Regions from separate parts of the Planctobacterium sp. R6 genome, predicted to be linked through region 2. Evidence: riboswitches for the same ligand, from Rfam matches in the RefSeq annotation. Region 2 holds a riboswitch; the other holds the start of a gene.

What was found. Region 2 has a riboswitch for cobalamin ahead of AC0J20_RS10080 (TonB-dependent receptor plug domain-containing protein). Riboswitches for the same ligand answer to the same signal wherever they lie in the genome.
Region 1: another riboswitch for cobalamin. It lies ahead of AC0J20_RS11000 (ABC transporter ATP-binding protein); the one in region 2 lies ahead of AC0J20_RS10080 (TonB-dependent receptor plug domain-containing protein).

The regions. Positions count from the first base shown of each region.
Region 1 covers NZ_JBVTQY010000014.1:10,574-25,280, reverse strand. Annotated here, with positions in the region: gene cobT (nicotinate-nucleotide--dimethylbenzimidazole phosphoribosyltransferase) at 1-67, opposite strand, end outside; gene AC0J20_RS11005 (FecCD family ABC transporter permease) at 72-1,094, opposite strand; gene AC0J20_RS11000 (ABC transporter ATP-binding protein) at 1,097-1,912, opposite strand; cobalamin riboswitch at 2,016-2,162, opposite strand; gene AC0J20_RS10995 (hypothetical protein) at 2,262-2,420, opposite strand; gene AC0J20_RS10990 (hypothetical protein) at 2,450-3,118, shown strand; gene AC0J20_RS10985 (protein adenylyltransferase SelO) at 3,227-4,930, opposite strand; gene AC0J20_RS10980 (peptidylprolyl isomerase) at 5,086-5,874, opposite strand; gene AC0J20_RS10975 (ABC-F family ATPase) at 6,377-7,969, shown strand; gene rluF (23S rRNA pseudouridine(2604) synthase RluF) at 8,110-8,847, shown strand; gene AC0J20_RS10965 (TrmH family RNA methyltransferase) at 8,903-9,646, opposite strand; gene rlmE (23S rRNA (uridine(2552)-2'-O)-methyltransferase RlmE) at 9,742-10,362, shown strand; gene ylqF (ribosome biogenesis GTPase YlqF) at 10,392-11,396, opposite strand; gene AC0J20_RS10950 (Kelch repeat-containing protein) at 11,609-12,721, shown strand; gene AC0J20_RS10945 (potassium/proton antiporter) at 12,718-14,181, opposite strand; gene secD (protein translocase subunit SecD) at 14,201-14,707, opposite strand, start outside.
Region 2 covers NZ_JBVTQY010000012.1:74,745-89,451, reverse strand. Annotated here, with positions in the region: gene AC0J20_RS10115 (MipA/OmpV family protein) at 1-21, shown strand, start outside; gene AC0J20_RS10110 (DUF3019 domain-containing protein) at 62-400, shown strand; gene AC0J20_RS10105 (response regulator) at 402-1,106, shown strand; gene AC0J20_RS10100 (ATP-binding protein) at 1,129-2,358, shown strand; gene AC0J20_RS10095 (hypothetical protein) at 2,431-2,802, opposite strand; gene ccoG (cytochrome c oxidase accessory protein CcoG) at 3,074-4,567, shown strand; gene AC0J20_RS10085 (serine/threonine protein kinase) at 4,662-5,633, shown strand; cobalamin riboswitch at 5,690-5,913, shown strand; gene AC0J20_RS10080 (TonB-dependent receptor plug domain-containing protein) at 5,986-7,839, shown strand; gene AC0J20_RS10075 (thiol:disulfide interchange protein DsbA/DsbL) at 7,934-8,557, shown strand; gene AC0J20_RS10070 (helix-turn-helix domain-containing protein) at 8,564-9,727, shown strand; gene AC0J20_RS10065 (serine hydrolase domain-containing protein) at 9,822-11,123, shown strand; gene AC0J20_RS10060 (LytR/AlgR family response regulator transcription factor) at 11,120-11,878, opposite strand; gene AC0J20_RS10055 (sensor histidine kinase) at 11,880-12,968, opposite strand; gene AC0J20_RS10050 (TonB-dependent receptor domain-containing protein) at 13,415-14,707, shown strand, end outside.

The DNA.
Region 1 (14,707 bases), on a different contig from region 2:
ACCCGTTAAAATGGTGATCCAGGTCATGGCTGATAGCGGGAATGGACCAGTTTGGCAGAGTGGACATGAAATCAGGTGCCTCGTTGACGAATCGCTAAAAAGAAAAACAGACTGCCTATGGCAGAGGTGATGATACCGATAGGAATCTCCTGACCGGTAAGGGCAACACGCGCAAGTATGTCTACAATGACCATAAAAGAGCCGCCCAGCAAGACACAGCCCAGGAGCAGAGTGCGACTGGTCACACCCAGCCAGTTGCGGACAATATGGGGGATCATCAGCCCCACAAAGCCAATTCCACCGCAATAAGACACAATACAGGCCGTTAACGCGGCGCAAATGGCCAGCAGGATCATACGTAAGCGTTGCGCGTTAACACCCAGGGAGCGGGCACTTTCGTCACCCAGCAACAGCGCATCTAACTGGCGTCCGCACAACAGCAGCAGCACCAGACTGACCGCAATGATTGGCAACATAACCCAGGCGTACCAGGCTTCCACTCTGGCTAAGCTACCCATCAACCAGAACACCACTTTATTGGCGGCAAATGGTTCCGCCAGAAACAGGATAAAATGCGAAACCGCTCCTAACATAAAAGACACGGCAACCCCCGCCAGCAACAGATGCTCAGTGCGCCTTCCCAGGGCGCTGGCCACCAGCACCTGCACCAGAGCAACAGCAAACAACGCCCCCAAAAATGCCGCGGCGGGTAGTGCCACAGAAAACGCGGCTTCAGAGGTCAGAATGTTAAAGGGGAGCTTTTGAGCTGTGGCATCGTTAAACAGCAGGGTGGCGATACTGGCACCCAGTCCGGCACCGGCAACAACGCCAAACAAATAAGGGTCGGTCAGACTGTTTCGGGTGACGTTTTGCAACGTAGCTCCGGCAATGGCCAGACCCACACCTACCAAAAATCCCACGGCCACTCTGGGGGCGCGTATTTGCCAGAAAATCAGCTCTTCGGTGGCGGTTTCACATTGCTGAAAAAGGCATTGGGTGATGCTGCTCGCAGACAGCTCTGCGGCACCAAAAAACAAAGAGGTAACTGACGTGAGTATGGCCAGCGCAATCAGTAGTGCCCATTTAATGTGCATGTTCAAAGGGACCACCTGCTTAAATCCAGTAAGGTTTTACCTTCAGGCGAAAAGGTGACTTTCGGGATACTGTGCTGCAGTTCTACCTGACAGGGCAGGTCAAATACCCGGGTCAGCAGTTCTGGTTGCAGTACCGAATTCGGCTCACCACTGGCTACCAACTTTCCATTGTCTAAAATCACTAACTGATGGCAATAATGGGCCGCGAGGTTGATGTCGTGCAAACTCATCACAACTGTGACATTCAGCTGTTGCGCCAGATCGCGTAACAGCTGCAGCGTCTGGTGCTGGTAATACACGTCAAGGTGATTTACCGGTTCGTCCAGGATTAACAAAGGCGCGCCCTGCACTAAAGCCCTGGCTATTAATGCCCGCTGCTGCTCACCACCGGAAAGTTTGCTGAACTCCTGATGTACTTTGTCGGTGAGTCCCACCGCCTGAATGGCCTGCTGAATACGCTGATCATCTGCTTTGGTGTGGCGCGATAACAACTGCTTATGCGGCAGTAAGCCCATCCTCACTACATGTTGCAGAGACAGTGAAAACACCATGTCATTGAGCTGATTAACTACCGCTACCTGCTGACTTAAGGCCTGAATTGAATAGTCGCAAATGGCTTGTTGTTGCCAGGTAACGGAGCCCTGATATTCCCGTTGCCCGGATAACACCTTAAGCAGACTGGTTTTGCCTGCACCGTTAGGCCCCAGAACGCCAAGTACCTGGCCGCGATTAAGCGCAAAACTGACGTTATCGAGAATGACTTTATCCGCGATATTCAGCGATACCTGGTTTACCAGTAAGTTATTATGGTCGGACAAAGATTCCACCTGCATGGCAGGCGAGAATAAACAGGCAAGTGGCATCCTGTGCCCGGTGGCCCAGAATTTTGGCTGACTTGCGTTCGCGTATTCCCGCACGAGTTAATGGCGCTGTGCAGAGGTTGGTATCTGACTTTAATGACCTGCCGTCATCTTTACAGTTGCGGGTACAGTTCTGGTATTTCACCAGATTCCCAGTTACGTTTTCGAAGCCCAAAGCCTGGAAAACACCTCAACACTTTTTCAGCATTGGAATATAGCAGAATCCCGCTGCTGTTGAACAGAAGCGGGGGAGAATAAAACCAGTTGGTTACAGGGTTTGCTAAAATAATATGGGTTTACACTGGTATTATTCAGAAAACGCGTTTATCTCGTCAGCACTCAATGCTCTGGAAAACAATAACATCTCATCAATGACCCCGACAAACGGCAGATCCTGATGTTTTTGCGCACCGGTGCGTGTTCCGCCAATGACACACGCGTTTTCACTGGCAAGGCTGGTGGGCACCCATGACGCTTCATGGCTGATTTCGGCTTTTGTCTTTTTCTCCGGACGATAGCACTCTTTTAGTCGGTGACAGGAGTCATATCTGGCTGGTGGATGTGAGCTTACAGTCAGAGAGTAATAGCTTGCTGGATCTGTCTCCTGAGGCGGCTTTGGTTACGGCTAAAGGTTTGTTGCGCCGTGCCGAGTGGCTGAATGACAATCTGATTTATTTCAGAGTCGAAGAATATGGCAAAAATCGTGGCTATTTGTACCGCAAAAATACGGATTCACTGGTGTCTCTGACAGCGCGCTGGGCCAGTATGGTGACAGACCATCAATCTCCCGAGTATTTATATCTGGTAGACGGCAAAGACAATCGCTTACATTACCTGGCTGTCAGTCAACTGGATCTTGCTGCGGAACAAACGGTGGTGATCCCAGACCATGCCCTTCAGGCAATGCAAGTCTACTTACCCCAGGGCTACCGCAATCTGAAAGTGCACAATGGCAACCTGTACTACCAGGTTTTGACGGATAACGACCATGCCAAAGGATTTGATTATCACATTGAAGTCATGTCGCTTTCTGGTGATGAAGGACCGAAAAGGCAGAGCTATGAAACCCGCTGCAGTTGTGGTTTTGATGTGGCGAATTCAGGATTTATCATTAGCGAGCTGAATGCCATGGAGGGGGATATCTACAGGACTGTCAGTAATTAGCAATTTAAATCGCAACGATGAAAATATAACGTTGGTGATTAGTCCCTGGTAAACCCGCAGACAGGCGTCTACGGGTTTTTTCGCTTACATGGAGTAGTCATCAGCGAGTTAAGACGAACAACTGTAGTGAGAGACACCGCCAACATTAAACAGGGCTACAGGTCTTAGCTGATAATATCTGGCTTCGGTCTCAGGGGATTGCTCGTCATAGGGGTTATTCAAGATTGCTTGTAATTCTTCAAGCAGTTCATAGTTACCCAGCTCAGCCTGCTGATAGGCGGGTACCACCAACCATTCACGCCAGGTGTATTTGGGGTTTACTTTTTTCATTTTCTCAGCAATTGTCTGTGAATCGCCTGTTTCAGCTATTTTGAGCTGCCAGCTTTCCAGCCACTGTTGCCATTGTGTTTGAAGCTTTTCTGACAATGGCGTGTAAAACGCCTTACTGAGTGCTGCTGCGTCAGTGGGCAGTGCCGACAGTTCACGGAACAGCATGGTGTAATCCACGTATGAGTGGGCCATTAGTTGCAGTAATTGCATGGTGAGATCGGCATGATAGTGTTCCAGTCCAAGCTTAGCGGCCCACATAGCTTGCATTTTGCTTTCCATTACGTCAGAAAAACCGCTTTGAATCTCGTCCAAAGCCTGTAATTTATCTGGTGTCTGCGCCAGTAACGGCATAACAGCCCGGCAAAACATGGCAAAGTTCTTCTCTGCTGCAGCGGGTTGATTGAGAAAGGAAAAATGCCTGCCTCCTCCGGTCCAGGGCTGATACGCCGGATCAAACAACTCGCAGAAGCCAAAGGGTCCATAATCCAGGGTAAAACCACCACCGGCACAGTTATCACTGTTAAAGTTACCCTGGCAGTATCCCACCCGAATCCAGTTAGCCACCAGAGTGGTTAATCGTCCCCGAAATGCCACAGCCAGTTGCAGAATTTGTTCAGATAGTGGCTGGCTTGTATCTATTTCTTCCTGATATTCCCGGGCGATTAAATGTTGCACGATTTGCTCCAGCTCCTGCATTGCGTCAGGATGCTGTTGGCTGCGGGCTCTTCGGCCAAACAGTTCCAGTTGACCGACTCGCAAAAAGGATGGTGCAACGCGGGTGGAAATGGCCACCGGATTATCTACCAGAATTTCCGGGTCTTGTGAATCAGAGCCTTCCAGATACCAGGGGCGCTCTACCGTTTCAGCATAGGAAACAAACAGGCTCAACGAACGTGAGGTGGCAATGCCCAGCGCGTGCATGTGTTCCTGGGCGAGAAACTCTCTGACACTGGAGCGCAAAACCGCGCGGCCATCTGCGCCGCGACAATAGGGCGTGCGTCCGGCACCTTTTAGCTGCATCTCCATACGCTGGCCATTAAAAACGCCTTCCAGCACTGAAATTGCCCGACCATCACCATAGCCATTGCCGGTTTGAAAAGGACATTGTTGAATGTATTCAGTGCCGTAAATTGACAGCGCATAACCCGTGGCCCAGCCAACCCGGCGCATTGTCGCAGGAAGTTGCGACATATCGCCAGAGAACAGTTGCCGAAAACCATCTGTGTGTGCCAGTTCATCGGTAAAGCCGAGTTCTTCAAACAGTTTTTTACTGTGAGCGATATATCTGGGGGCTTTTATCGGCGTGGGCTTCACGGTGACATAGTGGCCTGAAAAGACCTGTCTCGGACGATAATCTTCGCCGGATGCCACGGTTGCCGGGTCCGGTGTCAGGTTATCCAGAAAAGAGTAATCTGCCAATTCGGCAAGATCGTCTAATGTCTTTACCGGGGCACGACTTTTATTGGATGGTAAGCTGCTCATAAACTGTCAATAACAGGGTTTAATACCTGATAGATTAACATTCCTGCACAATTGAAAACAGGTAAAGCGGCTCTGGGGAAATGATTAAACAGTGAAAAGGCGAAGTTTGTTCGCTTCGCCTTTTCGTTGTGGTCAACTGATACCTTCTGTCAAGGTCAGGATTTTTGTCTGCGACGCAATAATAGTGCTGGCAGCGACAGCATTATCAATAGCAGGGGGTTAAGAGCACCACCTGAAGAACCACCGTCGGAAGGGTTGTCAGAACCGCCACCATTACCGCTGTTGATCAGGGTATTTGGCGTGGGATTCAGGTCCGGGTTAGTGACAGTAGCCGAGTCTGTGACTACGATATCAGTGATCAGTACAAAATTCTCTTCATCCGGGTCTACGCCATTGGCGGCGTCATCTTCACTGTAATTATTCAGCGGGATCGATGTAGCCGCACCGCCCAAATTAAAACGGGGCAACTCGCTGATTTGATCAACAATATTCATGCCGTCGCCAATAACCTGGCCAAAAACGGTAAAACCGCCATTTTGTACATCCAGATTTTGGCTGTTGTCGGCGAGATTGATATACCACTGTGAGGTGGCGCTATTTGGATCTCCAGCCAGTTTTGCCATAGCAATAGTGCCACGCACATTCGACAGCTCAGGCTCATTCACTACCGGTACGCCGGTTGCGACATTATCCAGCGGTAATTCGTTGTTGTACTGAAAGCCTCCAGCCTGAATAACGAAGTCAGTTTCAAGACGGTGAACCACATTGTTGGCATAGGCACCGGAATTGACATATTCAAGGAAGTTTTCAACAGTTTCAGGTGTGTCCTCATCGAACAGGTTCACGCTGATGGTGCCCATATTGGTGCGAATTTCCACGACGGTTGCCGCAGCCTGACAACTTAGCAGGGCGACTGAAATAAAAGCGAGTATTGTTTTTAGCACGATTAGATTCTTATTCTGAGTGGTTAAAAAATTGGGGCTAATGGTAAGGAAACTACAAAGGTGTCAAAACTGTTTTCGTGTATCAATTTGTAACTTTTGAATTAGCATTCCCTTGATTGATAGTATAAGCCGTTTAAGGGCGCCGTTATACCGGGTGAGTGCATGAATGCTCATTTTGCGACCATGATGTCGGGAAACTTAGTGTCGTCATTTTATAACACAGCAAGACTACCTCGCTTTTGGTTTTGCTCAGAGTTTATTCGAAGTACTGAACCTCACTACCTTTATGTGCAGTCGGACACTCCGACAATAAGGTCAATATGATATCTGTTATTGCGCTCTAATTTGATTGGCAACGCAATCACAGAGCCATTGCGCAGATTGAGAATCCAGTATTCAAAAAGTTGGCGGGAACTGACCCACATTAAGTGGTTGTCTGCTATACTGCGCGCCAGCCAGCCTAACGGCTATTCTGACAACCTTAATTTTTGAGTACCCCCCTTTGATAAGTGCCGCCAATATCACCATGCAGTTTGGCTCTAAACCGCTGTTTGAAAACATCTCCGCTAAATTTTCCAATGGCAATCGCTATGGCCTTATTGGGGCCAATGGCTGTGGAAAGTCTACGTTCATGCGTATTCTTAGCGGTAAGCAAGCTCCTACTGCCGGAAATGTTTCTTTAGCACCGGGCACCAAGCTCGGGGTACTGAATCAGGACCAGTTTGCGTACGAAGAGATATCGGTGGTGGATACTGTGATCATGGGCGATACCGCGCTTTGGCAAGTGAAGCAAGAGCGCGATGCCATTTATGCCAAATCGGATATGACCGAAGAAGAGGGCATGCGAGTTGCGGATCTGGAAGTGCAATTTGCTGAGATGGATGGTTATACCGCCGAGGCGCGAGCCGGTGACATCTTGGCTGCAGCAGGCATTGAGGAAAGCTATCATTTTGGTTTGATGAAAGAGGTGGCTCCGGGACGTAAAGTGAGGGTGCTATTAGCGCAAGCCCTATTTGCTGAACCCGACGTGTTATTGTTGGACGAGCCTACCAACAACCTGGATATTTATACCATCCATTGGTTGGCGGAAGAGTTGAACAAGCGCAAATCCACCATGCTGATCATCTCGCACGATCGCCATTTTCTTAACTCGGTTTGTACCCATATGGCGGATATCGACTACCAGGATTTGCGCATCTTCCCTGGCAATTATGATGATTTTGTCGCTGCCGCCGCCTTAATTCAGGAGCAACTTCAGCACGAAAATGCCAAAAAATCTGCTGAAATCGAGGATTTACAAGCCTTCGTGGCCAGATTTTCCGCCAATGCTTCCAAAGCCAAGCAGGCCACTTCACGGGCCAAACGCCTGGAAAAAATTGAACTGGCGGAGATAAAAGCCTCCAGTCGACGTCGTCCTTATATTCAGTTTAAGCAACATAAAAAACTGCATCGCCTGGCCATTACACTGGATGGCATTGGCCATGGTTATCCGGATTTACCGCTGTTTAATGACGGAAACTTATTACTTGAAGCAGGCTCTCGTTTGGCGGTCATCGGTGAAAACGGTGCCGGTAAAACCACCTTATTAAAATGTCTCATCAATGAATTAACGGTTAATGAAGGGCGAATTAAGTGGGCCGAAAATGCCGCCATTGGCTATGTTGCACAGGACAGCAGCCGTGATTTTGATGGGGACTGGACTCTGTATGAGTGGATGTCTTTATGGCGCGGCGAAAAGCACGACGACATTCAGGTGAAAGCCATGCTGGGACGCTTGTTATTTAGCGCCGATGATTTTAATAAGAAAGTTAAGGTGTGCTCAGGTGGCGAGAAAAACCGTCTGCTCTTCGGTAAATTGATGCTGCAAGATATTAATGTTCTGGTGCTTGATGAACCCACTAACCACCTGGATATGGAATCAATCGAAGCCTTGAATGACGCCTTATTGCGCTTTGATGGCACCATTATTTTTGTCAGTCACGACCATGAGTTTATCTCTTCACTGGCAACCCAGGTAATAGAAATCAAAAATCAAAAACTGAACTACTTCGATGGTACTTATGATGAGTTTCAGGCCAGTAATGCCAGTCAGTAATATCAGTCGGAAATGGTATCGCGATAAATGACATTAGCCATTTGGGATTAACCACTGCCTGGATGATGAAATTTCGATATACTTTGTCAAAATTACCACCTGCCTTTAAGGCACCTTAGCCGTGACATAGACTTGTTAATATGACGACTGAAGCACCTAAGCGACTAAATAAATTTTTGAGCGATACCGGCGTTTGCTCGCGTCGGGAAGCCGATAAACTGATTGAACAAAAGCGTGTCACTATCAACGGTAAGTTGCCGGAACTGGGGACCAAAGTTCAGTCAGGTGATACGGTTAAATTGGACGGCAAAACGGTCGGTAGCGTTGCCAAAGACAAGTCTGACCGCATTTATATTGCCTATCATAAACCGATAGGGATCACCTGTACTACGGAGCGGCATGTCAAAGGCAACATCATCGATGCGATAGGCCACAAAGAGCGTATTTTTCCCATTGGCCGACTGGATAAGCCCTCTGAAGGGTTGATTCTGCTGACGAGTGATGGCGACATCGTTAACAAAGTCCTGCGTGCAGAAAATGCCCACGATAAAGAATATATCGTGACGGTTAATCAGCCGATTAGTGAGCGTTTCTTAACGAAAATGGCAAAGGGAGTACCGATTCTGGGCACGGTGACCAAACCCTGTAAGGTCAGTGCGAGAGGCAAATTCCAGTTCAGTATTATTCTGACACAAGGGCTGAACCGACAAATCCGTCGCATGTGCGAATTTTTGGGCTATGAAGTAACCAAACTAAAGCGCACTCGTATTATGCACCTGCAACTGGGCAAACTACCGCCGGGTAAGTGGCGCAACCTGACAAATCAGGAACTACAGCAATTAAAAGACGCGGTAAAACACTCCAGGAAAACCGCTTAGCACCCTATTGTCGGTGCAAGATATGCGACAGAACACGCGCGGCTAATTTAGTTTTTTACACCGACAACTGATAGGCGCAGATGCCTACCGAATTGGCCAGGTTTAGTGAGTCAATGCGACCACTGCCGGCAATGGTAAAAGCGTCGGCGTTCAGTGAATTCAGATCCTGCAGAGGCACACCTCGGGCTTCGTTGCCAAACAAATAGCAGTCGTAGTGGCTAAATTCAGGCTGGTTAATTTTCGTTCCCTGTAAATCCAGAAAGGCAAATTTTTGGAATCGTTGTGACAGCGCTTCAAGTGGGACATCGGTTTCCAGCGGCAGATGAAAGATAGCACCCATGCTGGCACGCACTACTTTTGAGTTAAAAGGGTCAACGCTATTTGGGCTGAGCAATAAACGAAAGCCACCAAACCAGACCAGATTACGGATAATGGTGCCGAGATTGCCGGGGTCCTGAACTTCGTAAAGATAAATACAGCGCTCGTTTGGTGTTACTGCGTTCGGTTTTTTATCTGGCGTGGGCAAAGGTACACAGGCCACGACACCCTGGGGTGTTTTGGTATCGCTGAGTTTGGCCATGTGTTTATCGCTGACCACTTCCAGTTGAAAATCAGCCGACAGAGTTTGTGCCCAATCAAGTCTGGATTGAGTGGCATATAACGTGATGCGCCGTTCATCTGCGACATCTTTGCAGGCTTTTTGCAGTTCCATGATGAGATGCTCACCCTCCACCAAATAATGACCAAACTCCGCACGGTATTTTTTTTGATGCAGTTTTTTAACATCGTCTAGTTTCATTTTTATGGGCCTGCTGTCGAGGGAAGCGTTTTGCAATTCAGGCCGGTGAGTTTACAATATTCGCCTTTTTTGCGATACCGGAGCAGGCAAACTTAATGGCGCGATCAAAAACCAGTAAAAAGTGGTTGGATGAACATGTTAACGATCCCTATGTGAAAAAAGCGCAAATGGATGGCTATCGCTCTCGCGCCAGTTATAAGTTGATTGAAATCAATGAAAAAGACGATCTGTACCGACCAGGCAGTGTGGTGGTGGATCTTGGTTCCGCGCCTGGTGGTTGGTCACAGATAGTAGCGCCTGTGGTGGGTGAGCGCGGGCGCGTGATCGCATCCGATATTCTGCACATGGATTCGATTATTGGCGTCGATTTTATTCAGGGGGATTTTACCGAAGAATCCGTTTACGACGCTATTTTACAGGCACTGGGTGGCGCCCAGGCCGATACGGTAATCTCTGATATGGCACCCAACTTAAGCGGTGTTAAAAACACCGATCAATATGCTGCGATGTACCTGGTGGAACTGGCTCTGGATATGGCACGCAACGTGTTAAAACCCGGTGGCAGTTTTTGTGCAAAAGTGTTTCAGGGAGTGGGCTACGAAGAATACGCAAAAGATTTGCGTAGCTCCTTTGACAAGGTCATCGTGCGTAAACCCGCAGCCTCTCGCCCCCGTTCCCGGGAAGTTTATCTGGTAGGTAAGGGCTTTAAAGGCTAATAGCCGGTAACTGATACCGGCCACGACTTTTAAGCGCGCCCTTTTTTCATGCGTTGACTTTGAGCAGCTCGCTTTTCGGTGCGCTTTTCTTTGCGATCGCGTTTATCAGGTGTCAATGAACCTTCTTTGAATCGTTGTTTACGCCTTGCTTTGTCTGCGGCCTTTTTCTCAGCGGCAGTGACCATTTCGGCTTTTTCTCTGGTCAGCATCTCGGGGGTTTCAAGGCTGATCCTGCCCAGCTTTCCGGCTTGCAGTTCAGTTATCAATACCTCACAGATTTTATGCAGGTTAACCCGGCCACCCGTCATGATTGCCCCCCGCTGCCTGGCCGCTGCTTCCAGAAACGCTAATTCGGTATCTGGCAGCTCTTCAAGTTTATAGTGTGCTTTCATCAATTCCGGGTAGGCCTTAATCAGATAATCGGCGGCAAAAAAACCAACATCATCAAATTCCATCGCGGTATTTTTGACAGCACCAGATGCCGCCAGGCGATAGATAGAGTTGGGATTTTCCTGCTTTGGCCAAAGCACACCGGGAGTGTCATACAGCACGATGCCATCACCAAGATTAATGCGCTGTTGGCTTTTGGTGACCGCAGGTTCGTTACCCGTCCTGGCAATGATGCGATCCGCAAGAATATTGATCAGGGTGGATTTGCCGACATTGGGAATGCCGGTGATCATGGCATTAATGTGTTTTACTGAGGAGTCTTTTTGCGGAAATTGCTTGCGAATCAACCCCAGTATTTGCTTGCTGCCTGCAGGTTTGTCATTGGACGTAGTAATAGTCATGACCCCGCGCTGGCGTTCTAAATCTTCCTGCCAGCGGCGGGTTATGTCTGGATCTGCGAGATCAAACTTGTTGAGAATTTTAATACAGGGCTTTTCGCCCCGAATTTTAGCAATTTCAGGGTTTTCACTGGAGTAGGGAATGCGCGCATCCAACACTTCAATCAGGATATCTACCTGACTTAACGACTCTTTTATTTCTTTCAGGGCTTTGTGCATATGCCCCGGAAACCACTGTAACGCCACGTCGACTTCTCTTTAAATCACTCTTGCGGGTATTCTACTGTATTGCTGCTGTATAAGCACCCGTGCAACAGTAGCTGTCCGTCAGGAATGGGTAACAGAGTGGTTATTGCAATAGCAGTGATTAGGCTACTCCATGGTGGAATAGCTGTTGCAGGTGACTGATTAAGCTGTTAATTTTTTCAAACTCAGCCTTAACAGAGCCACTTAATACAATGCTTACATCACTTTTTGGTAGTCATCGCCCGACCATTTTTCGCCCGTTGGCGTTGTATTGTCAGTTAATCCCGGGGCTGATTCTGACATTCGCAATGACCGTTGCTCATGCAGAAGATACATCTTTGCAGGCCTGGCAATCAGCGCCGGATTTGCCGTACCGCGTTCAGGAGATTTATCCGACGGTTTATAACGACCATATCGTTGTTGCGGGCGGTTTGTCGCCTGATGTGAATGAAAACCGGATTGGGGTATCCGATCGCGTGGTGGCCTATAGCCTTAAAAAGCAGATCTGGATAGAAGCGCCCAGGTTGCCTGAACCGCGCCATCATCCGATGCTGGTAGCGGTGAAAGATCGCTTATTTTCATTTGGCGGATTTACTCTTGATGTGAAGGGCATGTGGCATAACAGTGTGGATGTATATGAGCTGGTGGCTAATCCGGACGCGTCAGAAAAACCCAAACTGCAATACGGCCAGTGGCAAAGAATAGCGCAATTACCGGCGCCGCAGGCAGAAACCTTAAGTGCCGTGCATGAGGGTAAGGTGCATCTTACCACAGGACGAACCCCCATTAATGGCGAAAGGAACAGCCAGTGGATTGAGCAAACAGATGTGAACACTCACTATATCTTCGATCCACAAAGCTTGTCGTGGTCACAAGGGGCCGGTGTCCCCACTGCGCGTAATAGTGCCTGTAGTGTCATAGTGAATGGCAACTGGCATACCATTGCAGGCAGAACGGTCTCAGGGGGTAATTTGGATAATCACGAAGTCTATAATTTTGCCACTAAAAAATGGCAAACACTGGCGCCATTACCGCAAGCTCAAGGTGGGTTAGCCTGTGCCGCACACAAGCAATATATCTATGTGTTTGGTGGCGAGTATTTTGACAATGGCGGCGGTGTTTATGCCGAGGTTTGGCAATACGACATTGCAAGTGACAAATGGCAGGCCGCTGGCACTATGCCGAAGCCCCGGCACGGCCTTGGTGCACTGAGTGTAGCTGGTGATATTTATGTGATTGCCGGTGCTTTGCAAGCCAGTGGCAAACAAACCAGCGCCATTATGAGTGTCTTTTCACCGGAAAGATTGCAAGCCCAGAAACACTAATCTTCCTCAGGGTAAAAACAACGCTCGACGGCTTCTGTGTCGGATAATTTGCTAATGATAAACAGGTGGTCGCCCTTTTTCAGTTTGGTACTGCCTTTGGGAATTAAGGTGGTTTTTTTGCGGGCAATGATGGCCACTACGGCGTAGTCCGGTAGGTCCAGTTCACGGATGGTTTTGTTAACCGCTATAGAACGTGCTGACAGCTCAATTTCAATGAGCTCTCTTTGACTTTTTGCAATATTAACAATTTCTAAGGTATTCGAAGAACGGGTTTCATTTTCCAGCACCAGGCCTAATTTTCGCGCGGCAAACGGCAAGGTAGAACCTTGCAGTAGGGTGGATATCAGAACGATAAAAAATACCACATTGAAGATCAGTTCGGCGTAAGGCATTCCGAAAATTAGCGGGAAAATGGCCAGAATGATAGGTACTGAGCCGCGCAATCCTACCCAGGAAATTAGCAGGGACGCCTTGAACGAGAAACGGGTAAGTAACAGTATCGGCATCACCACCAGTGGTCGTGCAATAAAAATCAGGACACAGGCGATCAGTAGCCCTTCTTTCCAGTGAATAAATAGTTCTGTGGGGGTGACCAGTAAACCGAGAATAACGAACATGGCGATTTGCCCTAACCAGGCCAGGCCGTCCAGAAAGACAAAAGTGTTGCGTTGATAGGCAAAGCGACTGTTACCTACAATGACACCGGTAATAAAGGTCGCTAAAAAGCCGCTGCCATTCAGGTTGGCCGCGACACCAAAGGCCAGTAACCCAAACAGCATAACAAATACCGGATACAAACCGGTGGCCATCAGGGTAACTCGTCGACATAACCACACGGCAATACCACCTACAGCAAGCCCTACCAACGCTCCCACACCCATCTGACTGCTGAACAACAGCAACAGATCTTCTGGCTGTGTTGTGGTGTCCTGAATAAGTGTAATCAGCCCAATCGTGAGAAATATTGCCATCGGATCGTTTGAAGCGCTTTCCAGCTCCAGAGTGGATTTGAGTTTAGAGGGGATGCTGATCCCGGCATTGCGCAATACCGAAAAAACCGCGGCTGCGTCAGTAGAGCCGACAATGGCACCGAGCAGCAAGCCTTTGTATAGCGGCAAATCCAGGATATAGGTGGCCGCCAACCCGGTGAGGGCCGCAGTGCCAATCACCCCTATCGTCGCCAGCAATGCGGCTGGTTTCCAGGCCTGTTCAATCGATTTTTTTGAGGTCTGTAAGCCACCATCAAACAGGATCAGAATAAGGGCTAACGTACCAATGGCGTGAGCTGCATCGGCATTGTCAAAAAGAATACGACCGATCCCATCTTCGCCTGCCAGCATGCCGACGCCGAGAAATAATACTAAAACCGGGACCCCAAAGCGCGGTGATAATTTACTTGCCAACACACCGATAATAGCGAGTACGGCACTGAGTAAAATAATGTGATCAACTGCGAACATTTTGGGGTCCTTTTTCAGATTAAGGCATGTGTGCCAACGAAGCCTTGATTTCTTCGGCAGTGGGCTTCAACTGCGCTTTACCTTGTTGTTCTCGTCTTGTTCCCAGCCAGTAAAGTAATCCTGAGGTGATGAATAATGTTGAGGACGTTCCAATCACTACCGCAAACGCCATAGGCACGGCAAAACTCTCGACGGCATCACCACCAAAAAAGGCCATGGGAAGCAACACTAATAGTGTGGTCATTGAGGTAAACAGGGTTCTGCTCAATGTGCTGTTAATGGCATCGTTGATGATATTGTTTAACGGTTTGGTTGCATCTATTCTCAGAAGCTCCCGGATACGGTCAAGTACCACAACTTTGTCATTTATCGAGTAACCGATCAGCGCCAATAACGCGGCAACTGCCGTAAGGTTAAATTCAATCCCTGTCAGGGCGAAAAAACCAATGGTTTTCGTTAAATCTAACATCACAGTCAAAAGTGCCGCTGTGGCAAAGTGCGCTTCGAATCGGGCCCAGAGGTATAC
Region 2 (14,707 bases):
GGGGTTACCTATAAGTTCTAGGAACTGGCTGTTAAAGCCAGTATTAATTTGGTGGGGAGTCATGAGTTTGCCGGTTCAGGCCTCATCAACTGAGTGGCAGATAGCACCCTCGACTTGTTTTACTGACAAGCCGGGCGAGCTTTGTCGTCTTCAAATTAAGGTCACCCTGCCAGCCCGACTCGCCAATTCACAACGGGAAATATGCTTTTTTTTAAACAAAAAGCTGCTGCAATGCCTGCGCAGTCAAAGCGCAGAGTTACAGTTACCGATCACCTTAGCTGACAATGCAGATTTACACATCACAGTAGATGGCACCCGACAATTTGACAAAAAATTACTGATCCAAAGCCTGGTGCCCAACAACAGACGTCGAGTCAGAAGTCCCTGGAGTTTTTTTTGATATGAACAAAGCCATACTGGTTGAAGATGACGAAAAGTTACGCAAACTCACTCAAGAGTTTTTGAACAATAATGGTATACAGACGCTGGCGCTGGAAAACGGCAATGAATTGCACAAACAAATTGCCATTTTTGAGCCCGACCTGGTTATTCTGGACATTATGCTACCGGGCAAGGACGGACTGACACTGTGCCGCGAAATTCGCGGCAGTTACAGCGGCCCGATATTATTTATGACCGCAAAGGGCGACAACTTTGACCAGGTCATTGGGCTGGAGATTGGCGCCGATGATTACATAGTTAAGCCGGTAGAGCCAAGGCTCCTGCTGGCGCGCATTCACGCCTTGCTGCGACGCATAGGGCAAACCACAGAGTCGGTCACTACGCAGCACAGCAATATGCTGCAATTTGGCAAGCTGCTCATTGACAAAAAATCTCGGCAAACCATCCTGAACGAAGAAGTTATCCAGCTCACCAGCCATGAGTTTGACATGCTGTGGTTATTGGCCTGCAATGCCTCTAACGTGGTTGACAGGGATACCTTGTACAAAGAAATCATTGGCCGGGAATACGACGGTGTAGACCGCTCCGCCGATGTGCGCATTTCCAGATTGCGCAAAAAGCTCAAAGATGATGCCAAAGCCCCGTTTCGCATTAAAACCATCTGGGGCAAAGGCTTTTTCTTTGTGTCAGATGCCTGGGATTAGGTCTTAAAAAGCGGCGCATCTGGTGTTAAAGATCTTTATCAGCTTTTATCTGTTTATTGTGATTGCTCTGGTGGGCCTGTCATCGCTGCTTGATAACCTGATATTTAAAACCGAACCCGAAAATCGGCACCTTGAAAATCTGGCCCAGGTGCTGATTTACGTCAAAAATGAAGATGATATCCGGCAGTTGAACCTGGCTTCTGCGTTGCAGACCAGCAAGATCCCCAAACAACAACTGGCCTTAGCGGACAGCCAGCAACGGCTGTTTGAACAGCAAGGGTATATTTTGTCATACGGTGTAGAAGACACCCCCTTTATCTACACCGAACTGGACCCGCTGCACTACTTACAAATCAAAGTTGCCCATACTGAGCGGTCGCCTAACCAAATCCTCTGGTATCGCATTATATTCTTTACCCTGCTGGCGATGCTGGTCGCTCTGTGGACCTGGCCTCTGTGGCGCGACATAAAAAAACTGGAAAAAGCAGCCCGTTCAGTGCAGCCCGATGGCGCAATTGAAAACACGGACCTGGGTGCATCTTCCTCTCTGAATGTCATATCAGAGGCCATGGCGAGTTTGAGTCAGCAAGTGCGCAGTTTGCTCAACAATCAGCGGGAGCTCACCAGTGCAGTGGCCCACGAATTCAGAACCCCGCTGGCCAGGTTAAAATTTGCTATGGCGTCACAACCGGATACACAACAAAAGCGGGAAATGGAAGAAGACCTCAACGAACTGGGCAGGTTAACTCAGGAAATGCTGGAATTTTCTCAGTCTGAGCATCACACCCCCGAGTTATCGGTGGCCGAGATCCCTATCCATGAAATGCTGCAATCGTTGTTGAACGCCCTGCCGCCCCACCACATAGAACGACTACAGATAGAAAATCACTGCCAGCCGCTGCTGTTAAACGCCGATGGTCATTTTGTGGAGCGCGCGGTACTAAACCTGCTGAATAACGCCGTAAAATACGCCCGACAGCAGGTACAGGTCAGCGCCATGCAAAGTGCCTCAGACATTCTGCTGATGGTTGAAGACGACGGACCTGGCATTCCCGCGGATCTGCGGGAAAAAATCTTTGATGCCTTTTACCGGCCTGATAAAAGCCGCACAAGGGACAAAGGCGGCGCCGGACTGGGACTGGCTACGGTGAAAAGAATTCAGCAATGGCACCATGGTAAAGTCTGGGTGGAAGACAGCCACCTGGGCGGCGCAAAGTTTGTGCTCAGTTACCCGACTAACAGTCAAATCTAGAAGCTGGTAAGCGTTATTGCATGAGTTTTGTTGTGTTTGCTGGGCATGAATCGCGGCACAGTCCGAGTGAACCTAGCTGTTTTTGGCCGGAAAAAGCACCCGGCTACTGGCAAATTCTGCACACACCACACGCAACGTCTCCCCATACACATAGGGGTTTTTGTCATCGCCTTTGCAATAATCGTCACTGAACTTAATCATGCGTGCTTTGTTTGTGGTTAATTCGTTAAGGTACTTTTGTTGCGGCTCACTGAGTTTCGCTACGTGCGGCTGAAGATTGGAGCGCAACTCAGATAACTGCTCGCGCTCGGTGTAATCGGACGCATACACAAACCAGCTGGCAACTTCTTCCTGCACATCTTGCAGCAGATATTGCGCAAAGGATGTTTGCAACACAGCAAACAAAAATGCGATCTCGATAAATATGATAAATCCACGTTTCATTGCGTTAAATCAAAGCCTGACTTCATTTTAAATTTTACTCTATATCGGAACTGACGCCACCGTTGATGAGTATGATTTTTGATAATCAATTCTCAATTATTGCCACCGGCAAAAAAAAGCGCCAACGGACATCAAACCGGGAGAATCCAATACACCCCGTACATTAGATATAACGAATTAAACCCAAAATAATTCCATGGAAGCCGCCATGAACAATTGCCAAGCTGATATAATCAGCAAGAACACAAAAAACAACACCCTACAAAATGCTATGAGTGATAAGCCAGTTGATGGACAAACCGGGACTTCAAACCCCTCTGCTGCCGCGGTTAAGGTAACGCCGGATCAGCAAATCCCGGTAAAAAACATATCTCCCATCAAGATCCACAAACCGGATGCAGACAAACAGGATCACTATACGCCCCGCAGCCATGTTTACGTTCGTCAGGTAAAAGGTTCACTGGAAACTTTTCGGCGCTTTTTTGGGGGGTTCTTTATCCTGCTATTTGCCGGCCTGCCCTGGCTGCAGTTTGGCGGACACCAGGCCATTTTATTTGACTTAGAAGCACAACGCTTTCATATCTTTGGCATGACTCTGTGGCCACAGGACCTGACCTTACTGGCATGGATTTTTATCATTTCGGCCTTTGCATTGTTTGTGGTGACCACTTTTGCCGGGCGGGTCTGGTGCGGTTTTATGTGCCCACAAACCACCTGGACCTATATGTTTATCTGGTTTGAGCACAAAATCGAAGGGCCCAGAAATAAGCGTATCAAGCTGGACCAGCGAAACATGGATTTCGATAAGTTTTGGCGCAAGAGCTTAAAACACTTGTGTTGGTTTCTGGTGGCGTTAGTCACGTCGCTGACCTTTGTGGGCTACTTTGTGCCAATTGACCGCTTATTTGCCGAGTTTTTTACTTTGCAAAGTGGTTTCTGGGTGTCGTTCTGGGTGCTGTTTTTTACGTTTTGTACCTATGGTAACGCCGGCTGGATGCGGGAAATTATGTGTACCCACATTTGTCCTTATGCGCGTTTTCAGTCCGCCATGTTCGACGCCGACACCTTTACCGTGGCCTACGACGCCAAACGCGGTGAAAAGCGCGGCCCCAGAGGACGCAAAATGAGCCAGCAAAAGATCCAGGAAAAAGGCCTGGGTGACTGCATTGACTGCAACCTGTGTGTACAGGTTTGCCCTACCGGTATTGATATTCGCAATGGGCTGCAATACGAATGTATTAATTGTGGGGCTTGTGTAGACGCCTGTAACGGCGTGATGGATAAAATGGGTTATGCCAAAAACCTGATCAGCTTTACCAGCGAACATCGCCTGCAGGGCAAATTTACTAAAATATTGCGCCCCAAATTAGTGGGCTACGTGGTTGTGCTAAGTGTCATGGTGGGTTTGCTGGCCTTAGAGGTAGCCACCCGGGTACCTCTCGAAGTGGACATTATCCGCGACCGCAACGCACTTTACCGCGAGACCTTTGATGGTCTGGTTGAAAACGTCTATACCCTGAAAATTCTCAACAAATCTCAGCAGGCATTTACCTATCAGGTCTCGGTGACCGGCTTACCTGGCCACAAGTTTATCGGTGACACTGAGATCAGAGTCAGGGGCAGTGAAGTTTTTACCCTGCCGGTCAGCGTAGCGATTGATCCCTATGAATTAGACGAGCGCGTTACAGACATTCGCATACAGGTGCAGGCAGTGGAAGACCAATCCATTAAGGTTAGCCAGCCCAGTAAGTTTTTATATCGCTGAGGCAGTCACATCGAGAGGAAAGCTGCTGAGATCATAGACAGTTCCCCGTTTTCTTCTACAATGGCAGCTCACATTTAGATGACAGGGTAGCTTTTTGGCACAATTCAATTTCTCTGGTCTGACACCGGATCTGATTCTCAATGCAGTGGAAACCACCGGCGTATATCCGGTGTCGGGATTATTGCCGCTCAACAGCTACGAAAACCGGGTTTACCAATTCCTCGCGGAAGACAACCGTCGCTATGTGGTGAAGTTTTATCGCCCGCAGCGCTGGAGCGATTTACAAATTCAGGAAGAACATGATTTTACTCAGGAGCTGGTAGAACACGAGGTGCCCATTTGTGCGCCCCTGCGCTTTGACAACCAAAGCCTGTTGCAGTATCAGGATTTCCGCTTCGCGCTCTTTCCGTCTGTGGGTGGTCGTCAGTTTGAAGTAGACAACCTGGATCAACTTGAATGGATGGGCCGTTTTATCGGCCGAATCCACCAGGTTGCAGCGCGAACCCAATTTCAACACCGCCCGGCGTTAACCCTGCAGAGTCATTTGCTGGAACCGAGACAACAGTTAGCGGAAAGTACACTGGTGCCGGAATCTCTGAAAACCGCCTTTTTTACCATCCTGGATGTGTTGTATCAGAAAGTACAGGAATACTACCGCGATATGGCTTCGATCCGTTTGCACGGTGACTGTCACCCGGGCAACATCCTGTGGCGGGATGGTCCCACGTTTGTGGATATGGATGATTGTCGCAGCGGCCCGGCGATTCAGGATTTGTGGATGATGCTCTCGGGCGATCGCAATAATCAGCTGTTACAGTTAGATACGCTGGTGATGGCCTATGAGGAATTTTATGAATTCGATACCGCCCAACTGAAACTGATTGAGCCACTGCGCGCTATGCGATTGGTGCATTATATGGCCTGGCTGGATAAGCGCTGGCAGGACCCTGCGTTCCCGCAAGCCTTTCCCTGGTTCGGTAGCGATAAATATTGGGAACAACAGATACTGAGCCTGAAAGAGCAGGTGGCTGCACTGGAAGAGCCGGCACTAAAGCTCACCCCATAAAACCTCCCTGAGCCATATCGCAACTGCATAAAAACATTACATCTTGACCATTTTAGGTATAATGCCTGCCGTCAGGTGCTTACGGCGAAATATCCTCCTCAATGTAAGTTAAACGGGAAGTAGGTGTGATCCCTACGCTGCCCCCGCAACGGTTAGTAAACAGATAAGAGATCCCATTTCTTATCGGTCTTCATCACACGCCACTGTGTTAAACGGGAAGGCGATGAATGCTGCTTTTGGCTGTTTATAAGCCCGGATACCGGCCTGCTCAGGTTCCTGTTATGTCACCAGCACACCAGGCTAACAGGGTTAAGTTAACGCATTCGGGCGGAATGCCAAACGAGAACACACAATGAAAAAAACACATCTTAGTTTGTGCTGTGCAGCATTGCTCAGCAGCCACACAGCATTTGCAGAATCATCCTCAGAGACCAGCTTAGAACAAATCAGCGTTGTATCGGCAAGACTGGCACAAAATATCAATGAACTCAGCGCCAGTGTTGTCGTATTAGACGAGCAGGACATCAGCGCGCGTTACCAGCTATCAGTGGCAGATACCCTGCGAACGGTGTCTGGCGTTAATGTATCCAATTCAGGGGGCGCAGGTAAAACCACGGCGCTGCGTATCCGCGGCGAAGAAAGCTTCCGAACTCGCCTGTATGTTGATGGCGTAGAACTCACCGATCCCACGGCACCCCAGTTAACGCCGGTGTTGGATGACCTGTTGCTCAACAATATTTCGCGCATCGAAATTTTAAAAGGGCCTCAGGGATTGGTTTACGGTGCCGATGCGGGCGGTGTGGTCAGTATCACCACCAAACACACGGAACAGAATATTGCCGGTAGTTTTGCTGCAGAAGCAGCGGGCTATGGTACCCGTCAGTATGCCGCCACATTAACCCTGGCCAACGAAACCTCTGGTGTCTATCTGTCAGCTACAGATTTCAGCACTGACGGTATCAACGCGCAAGTATCGGACACCTCCGGCGAAGAAGATCCCTATGACAACACCACCTTGCATTTGCGTGCCAATCACCAGTTTAACGATGCTTTAGGCGTACAACTGGTGCTGCGCAACACCGAAGGTGAAACTCAATATGATGGCTGTTATGACAACACCACCTTTGCGCTGATCAACAACTGCATTACCGAATCAGAACAAACCAGCGTGCGACTGTCAGTTAACTACCAGGCTCAGAACGGCCACCACGAGCTGGGCTATGCGATTACCGAAGTAGAAAAAGACTATTTCAACAATGGTGAATTTGGCTTTGGCAACGACGGAGAAATTACCAGGCTGGATTACCATGGCTGGTTTGAATTTGGTGCAGACACCTTGTCATTCGGTGTGGATATCAAAGAAGAGCAGGATAATATTTCGGGGGAGTCTCGCGACAACCGCGGCTATTTCGCAGAGTGGATGAGCCAGCGAATAGACAACCTGAATATCAATCTGGGTGTGCGCTACGACGACAATGACACCTTTGGTAATTTTACCTCCTGGCGAGGCGGTCTGAATTACCTTATCCCCTTGCAAAACGCCCAGTCTCTGCGCCTGAAAGCCACCTGGGGTACCGGATTCAGAGCGCCGGGTTTGTATGAACAAGCTTATAATGATGGTCCTTTTGCCTTTGGAGATGCGGCCGGATTACAACTCACCGAAGAAACCAGCAAAGGTTATGATCTGGGTGTCATCCATCAGATCAGCAAACATACCTGGTGGAGTCTGACCTGGTTTAATCAGGAAATTGAAGACGAAATTCAGTTTGATGCGGTGAGTTTCCAGGGATATTTGCAAACCCAGGGCACAAGCGAATCCGAGGGTCTGGAATTAGAAGCGGAAACCCGCTTGTTTGAAAACGGAAAACTGTGGTTCAACTACACGCATATGGACACCGAAGATAGTGCCGGTAATCAGCGTTTACGCAGACCGGAACAGGTGGCGAATGCGGGCTATCAGCACACTTTTAACAATGGTGACACCCGTTGGTCATTATATGCCCATATGGAAAAAGACGCCGTTGATATCGGTAACACCCCGTTGAACAGCTACCTGGTATGGCATGCAAACTTAAACTGGGATCTGAATGCCAACTGGGCATTAGGCGCCTATATCAACAACCTGTTTGACCGCGATTATGCCGAAGTAACCGGTTACAATTCTTACGGTCGTTATGCCGGAGTTAAGCTAACATTAAGTTTCTAAAGTAAATAATCTACACTCTGAGTCCCTGACGGGTTCACTCCGGTGAATCCGTTGTGGTACTCTTTTACAGAATAAATAATCAGGTGTATTACTAATGAAAAAGTTTTTAGGATTGATGTTTGTAACCTGTCTGATGGCATTTAACCTTCAGGCACAGGAGTTATGGAAAGAGGGCACTCACTATAAAGTGATTGCAGAAGAAGCCTCTGAAGATAAAAACATCACCGAGTTCTTTTCCTTCTGGTGCCCTCACTGCTACAACTTTGAGCCTCTGGTAGCAGAGATGAAGGCGAAAAAAAGCAAAGATGTAAAATTTGAAAAAGTACACGTTAACTTCATGCCTTCTGCCGGACCCGATGTACAGGATGCAGCCACTAAAGCCATGATGGTAGGACGCACTCTGGGTAAAGAGCAGGAAGCCTTAATGGCCATTTTCGAACATATTCACAAAAGCCGTAAACTGATAGCCGGCACCGAAGATTTGCAAAAGATTTTTGCACAAATCGGTGTATCAGAAGAGGAGTTTAACAAGGCTTACAAGAGCTTTGCAGTAAACGGACAATTCAAGAAAAACAACAATACCGTGCAGGAGTTTCGCAGACATGTGAGCGGTGTGCCCAACTTTATTGTCAATGGCAAATACCAGGCGACCTTCGCCAGAGGTATGAGCGCTGATGATATCGTTGACCTGGTTGTCTGGTTAAGCACTCTCGATTAATCCCCGATGGAGAGCAAAGCAGCGGCTTTGCTCTCCACCTTTCAGCCCGCTGCTGAATATGAATTCACTAATCACTTTTACGGCGCCAGGACTATTGTGATCACATTTTCCGGCTGGCAACTGGCTGACATTATTCTCAGGGCCCTGGCGGTCGGACAACTTACAAGTTTAATCTTTGCCCAGCGACACGCCATCCGCAGTGCCGCCTGGATTGCCAAAACCAGCGTGATGTTGTGTGTGATTGCCTACCTTGCACTTACGGCCCCGGTGAGCAATCACCATTATGGTTGGTTGCGCCCGCCATTGTTGCTGATCACCGATCTAACCGCCTTCGCCTTACTCAATTACTACTGGTTTAGCGTTTACGGTAAATCCTTATGGCAGGCCTTACCGCTGGCGCTGCAGATCATTGCCCTGACATGGCTCATGGCTCTAGTGGTTCTTTTTTTTGGTTATGACGGTAATCACCTGCTGCACGATATCAATCACCTTGTGGGCTTTTTGCTACTCTGCGCCATTTTGCTGGATTGTATACGCGGTTACCAGGATGATCTGGTGGAGCGCCGCCGACTGTTCCGGCGCCTAATGATCGCCACTATCAGTGCTTATATGCTGGGATTAACGCTGCTGGAACTTACCGACAGCCATCTTCGGGACAATGTGATTTTTAGTCTCGGTAACGCCATCCTGGCCTGTTGCTTTATCAGTGTTTTAGTGTGGCGACAATTCCGCCGGGAAAGCGATAAAACCCATGTCACCACAGATAATAACCACCAGTCAGTTATCAATTTGACAGCTGATAGTCCCCCCTCAGAAGAAACATCGCCAACAGTTTTGTCCCCGGAGATTCAGCGTCTGGTAGATACTATGCAGGGCGGTTTTTATACTCAACACGATGTTTCTGTTGGCAAACTGGCTTCAGCTTTACAATTACCGGAACACCAATTGCGCGCTTTAATTAACAGGGAAATGGGGTTTGACAACTTTTCTCAGTTTGTGAACAGTTACCGCATTCCTGCAGTGTGCGCCAAACTTCGTGACCCTGCCCGTAAAAAAGACCCGATCCTCACCATTGCACTGGAAACCGGCTATAACTCTGTTGCGTCCTTCAATCGGTCCTTTAAACAACAACAGGGAATGACACCCTCGGAATTTCGTGCGCAATTTTAAAAAATGATCAGCATTTTTTATTTCTGATAAGACTGCCCATTTTCTGCCTTATACCCTGAATCACATTAACCATGTATTCAATTCAGGATTCACAATGCTCAAAAAAATATTCTCAGTTGTCGCCCTGCTGTTAGTAGCTGGGTTATATTTAGGCGAACCCGTTTATCAGTTTTATGCCCACAGAGGAAAAGTCCCGATGCCGTTTTGGGGCTATGTGGATATTCCCCAGGACATTCCCTCCCGCAACGAAGTACACCAGGCGGAATATCAACAGGCCGCCGAAAGTGCCTTAACGTTACTCAAGGCGCATCGCCAAAAAATCAATACACCGGGCATATCTGCTGCCGTCGCGATTGATGGTGAAGTTGTCTGGGCCGGTACCGCAGGTTGGGCAGATATTGCTGACAATCGCCCTCTTACTCCGGACAGTCAGTTTCGCATTGGCAGCACCTCGAAAGCGTTAACCGCCACCCTGTTTGCGCGTATGGTTCAGGATGAAAAACTGACACTGGATACGCCACTAAATCAGTTAACCCTGGGCAGTCGCAACCCCCACTGGCAAAACATCACGCCCAGGCAACTGGCCTCCCACACGGCAGGTTTGCCCCACTATAAAGAAAACACCGAAGCCGTTGGCCTGTATCGCAGCATTGCACTCAATAGTTCCTACCGCGATGTACTGGATGCAGTCGCATTGTTTGATGACAGTGACATGTTGTTTTCTCCCGGAGAAGATTTCAGTTACTCCAGTTATGGCACCGTCCTGCTCAGTGCCGTTTTGCAGGAAACCGGTGGTAAACCCTATCAAACCTTAATGCAGGAAACGGTTTTAAAACCGCTGACGATGGTCCATACCACACCGACAACGGTGAGTGTGCACGCCGAACAGGAAGCCGCCAATCTGGCTACCTTTTATTGGCGCGAGGATGAAAGTCTGCCCAGAGTTCGCCCATGGCGCGACGTCGATCTGAGCCATCGGCTGGCGGGTGGCGGTTTTATTTCCACGCCCTCAGACCTGGTCAAATTGGGCAGTGGATTTATCAACAACGATTTTATATCTGAACCGGTTCGCGCCGCTTTCTGGACACCTCAGACACTTAACAACGGCGACGTTAACGAACAGCACTACGCGATTGGCTGGCGGGTTCATGACAGCGATCTGGGCGAAGGCATTGGCAAAGTAAAAATTGCCAATCACGGCGGTGTATCCAGAGGCTCCCAAAGCTGGCTCATGGTGATCCCACAATACAGGATGGCCATTGCCGTGAACATTAACAGCAAAACAGAAACCTTCTGGGACTTCGGCAGGATCTCCTTTCCGCTGGCCCGCACATTTATCCTGTCCCGTACATCAAAGGATCAGAGTCTGAGCGCTCCCCTAAAAGCTGAAAATTAGGCTTCGACAAAGGACAAGACTTTGTGCTTATTGGCGCGGGACACCGTCAGCTCCAGGCCGTCCCGCAATTTAACTTTATAGTCACCGCGCTCATTGGGTAACAATTCACTGATATAGGAAATTCGCACAATTGAAGAGCGATGTACCCGGATAAACTCCCTGGGACTTAACTGGTTTTCGATGCCATTCATGGCTTCGCGGTGCAGAAATTGCTGACCGTTGTTCAGATGAATTTCTACGTAATTCCCGGCACCAAGAATGTAATTGACATCACAAACGTTTACCAATCGAATGCGTTTTAAGTCTTTGATAACAATACGACTTTTAAAACGTTGCTGACGTTCCTCTTGCATCGCATCAAATAGCTCCCCCAGTTCACTGTAGTTAATTCGCTGGGTATATTTCTGACACTGTAATTTGGCCCGCTCCAGGGCCTTTTCAAAACGGTTGTCATCAAAGGGTTTTAATAAGTAATCGATAGCGTTGAGTTCGAACGCGCTGATAGCATACTGATCGTAAGCCGTAACAAACACCACAACACACTGCTCACCGATTTCTTTTGCCACTTCAAGACCAGATTTACCCGGCATTTCTATGTCTAAAAACACCATATCTGGTTGTAGTTCTCTGAACAGGGTCAGTGCCTGTGCGCCGTTTCCGGCCACCGCAATGTCGGTGATTTCAGGCCTGTCCTGCAACAACACCTGTAAGTTTTGTTGAGATAGTTGTTCATCATCGACTATCAGTACTTTCATGCTATTCTCCCGTAGGCAGGCGCACCAGGGTTTCAAAGTAACCGTCACGGCATTGCCTTAACTGCAATAAAAACTCATCGCCATATATCCGGCTCAGACGCTTGCGGCTGTTTTCTATGCCGATACCAAACCCCTTATGCGGACTGTCAGGAATAAACTTGTTGCGCAATCGCACCAGTAATTCATCGCCCTGCTGCGTGATAGACAGTTGGATCAGATTTTCGTCAGACTCTAATTGTGAGCCGTGTTGCACTGCGTTTTCCACCAGTGGCTGTAACAACATAAAAGGCACATCGTACTGCAGGCACTCATCGGCTACTTCCAGCTCAACCTGCAATTTATTGACAAATCGCATCTGCTGAATGGTGAGATAACTTTTAATAAACTCCACTTCCTGAGACAAGGGTGTCATTTCGTTATTCTGATGTTCGAGCACTTTTCTCAGCATCTGGCTCAATTCGCTCAAAGCCAGCAATGCTTTGGCTTTGTCCTGCAGTCGGATCAGGCTGGCAATACTGTTCAGTGTATTAAACAAAAAGTGAGGATTAAGTTGCGCTTTCAGGGCGTCCAACTCAGTTTGTAATAGCAGGTGAGCCAGTTCGCGATTGCGCTTTTGTTCATCGGCGGCGCGAGCCTCATACTTGCGCGTATAGGCGATACACACAACAGAGACGTAAACTATAATGTCAAAATAAAAGGGGCCGGTGAGTAATATCGGTAACAGCTGTGCAATGCTTTCCCAATGCAAATTTCCAAAACGCATCAGGGTTGCCGTCAGCACCGACATCACCCAGTACATGGGCATCGTAGCGAAAAACAACAGGATGTTATCAACAACAGACAACCAACGCTTATTTTGCCGCTCCGGCATCATGGCTACACACGCCGCTACCACAGGCGCAAACCAGATAAAGTTGCCCCACCAGGGAATAAACTCCAGCCAGGTATGCAGGTAACTGGCTTCCTGTCCGGCATTCAGTTGTCTGGAGTAAGATAGCCAGGATGCGATACTGTTTACGCCCAACCATACCAGGGTATTGGTGAGAAAAAAGGCCCGTCCGGGGATGTGTGATAAAAATCGTCGGTACATCAAATCGGTGAAGTGTTAATCAAACAAGCATTATTACGTTACCCGCTACCTGACGCAAATATCCGCACTTTACCCCACCCGAAAATCCATACCATAGCGGCACCTTTCGCCCATTTTTTAAACCGAAAGTTTACTGTCAACCTGTCAATTCCTGCCTTTCAAAAGGCTTTTCCGCCAGCTTATACCGCGCTACCTCCCTTTCACACCACATCCCGTATTACTGCCATCTCAACACTGTATTGGGCTGCTGCAGATTATTCAAACCCACTGAAATACGCTTTCCTCCCAATCACCCCCTGATCCTGCCAGCCAGTGGATCACAGCTAGCGGGGGAAATGCCGGGGGCTTAATTTTGCTCACTGGATTCGTCCAAAAATAATCATAAAGACACGTGCCAATGCCCGCTGCAATGTATTGCAACTGGCATCGGTACCCAGGAGAAACACATGTTTAAGTACAATAAACTAACGACAGCACTGGCCGTTGCCCTTATGGGTGGTGCCTTTTGCTCCCCTACACTTGCTCAGGAATCACCTGACAGCGCGGACCAGGTGGAAAAAATCGCGGTGACCGGCTCCCGGATTCAACGCAGTAATCTGGTCAGCACCAGCCCGGTAACGGAAATATCTTCTGAGGATATTGCTATTTCCGGTGTCACGCGAATAGAAGACTTATTAAATGATATGCCGCAGATTTTTGCGGCCCAAACCTCGGCCATTGCCAATGGCGCCACCGGAACAGCCACAGTAGATTTGCGTAACCTGGGGTCCACCCGTACCTTAACCTTGCTAAACGGTCGTCGACTGCCAGCGGGCTCGCCGCAAGCCGGTGGTATCGGAGCAGATATTAATCAGATACCCGCCGCACTGGTAGAACGCGTAGAGATTCTTACCGGTGGTGCATCGGCCACTTATGGTTCTGACGCAATAGCTGGTGTGGTTAACTTTATTCTGAAAGAGGATTTTGAAGGCGTCAGTCTCGACTACCAATACAGTTTCAATCAGCACAACAATGATAATGACCGCCTGCAACAACTCAATGCCGATGCGAATTTTAATGCACCGAATGGCAGTGTCACGGATGGCAAAACCCACGACTTCAGCATTATTCTGGGTGCCAATACCGCTGATGGTAAAGGCAATGTTACCCTTTACGCCACCGTGCGTGACGTGGGTGCGGTCGTTCAGGGGGATCGGGATTACGCCCATTGTGCAATCAGTGGTGTACCCAATGGTTGTGTTGGTTCAGGTACTATCGCGGAAGGCCGCGTAACTGACTTTTCCAGCTATGATTTTATCGTTTCCGGTGATCAGTTCCTCAACCGCAATGGTGAAACATACAACTATGCGGAAGTAAGTTATTACCAGCGCCCGGATGAACGCAAAACATTTGGTGCATTTGGACACTATGAACTCAGCGAAAAGCTGGATATCTATGCCGAAGTGAACTTTATGGACGACCGCAGTGTTGCCGGTGTGGCACCCTCAGGCGCATTTTTTGTCACCAGTACCTTAAACTGTAACAACCCACTATTGTCCGAACAGCAATTTGACATGTTGTGTGCGCAACGCGGGTTTGATCAGGATGATGTGGTCAATGCGTTTGTCGGAAAGCGCAACGTCGAAGGCGGACAGCGCCTGGATGATTTGCGACACACGTCATTTCGCGGCGTCATCGGTGCTCGAGGCTATTTAGGTGATAACTGGAATTATGACATCTTTGCCAACTATGGTTCAGTG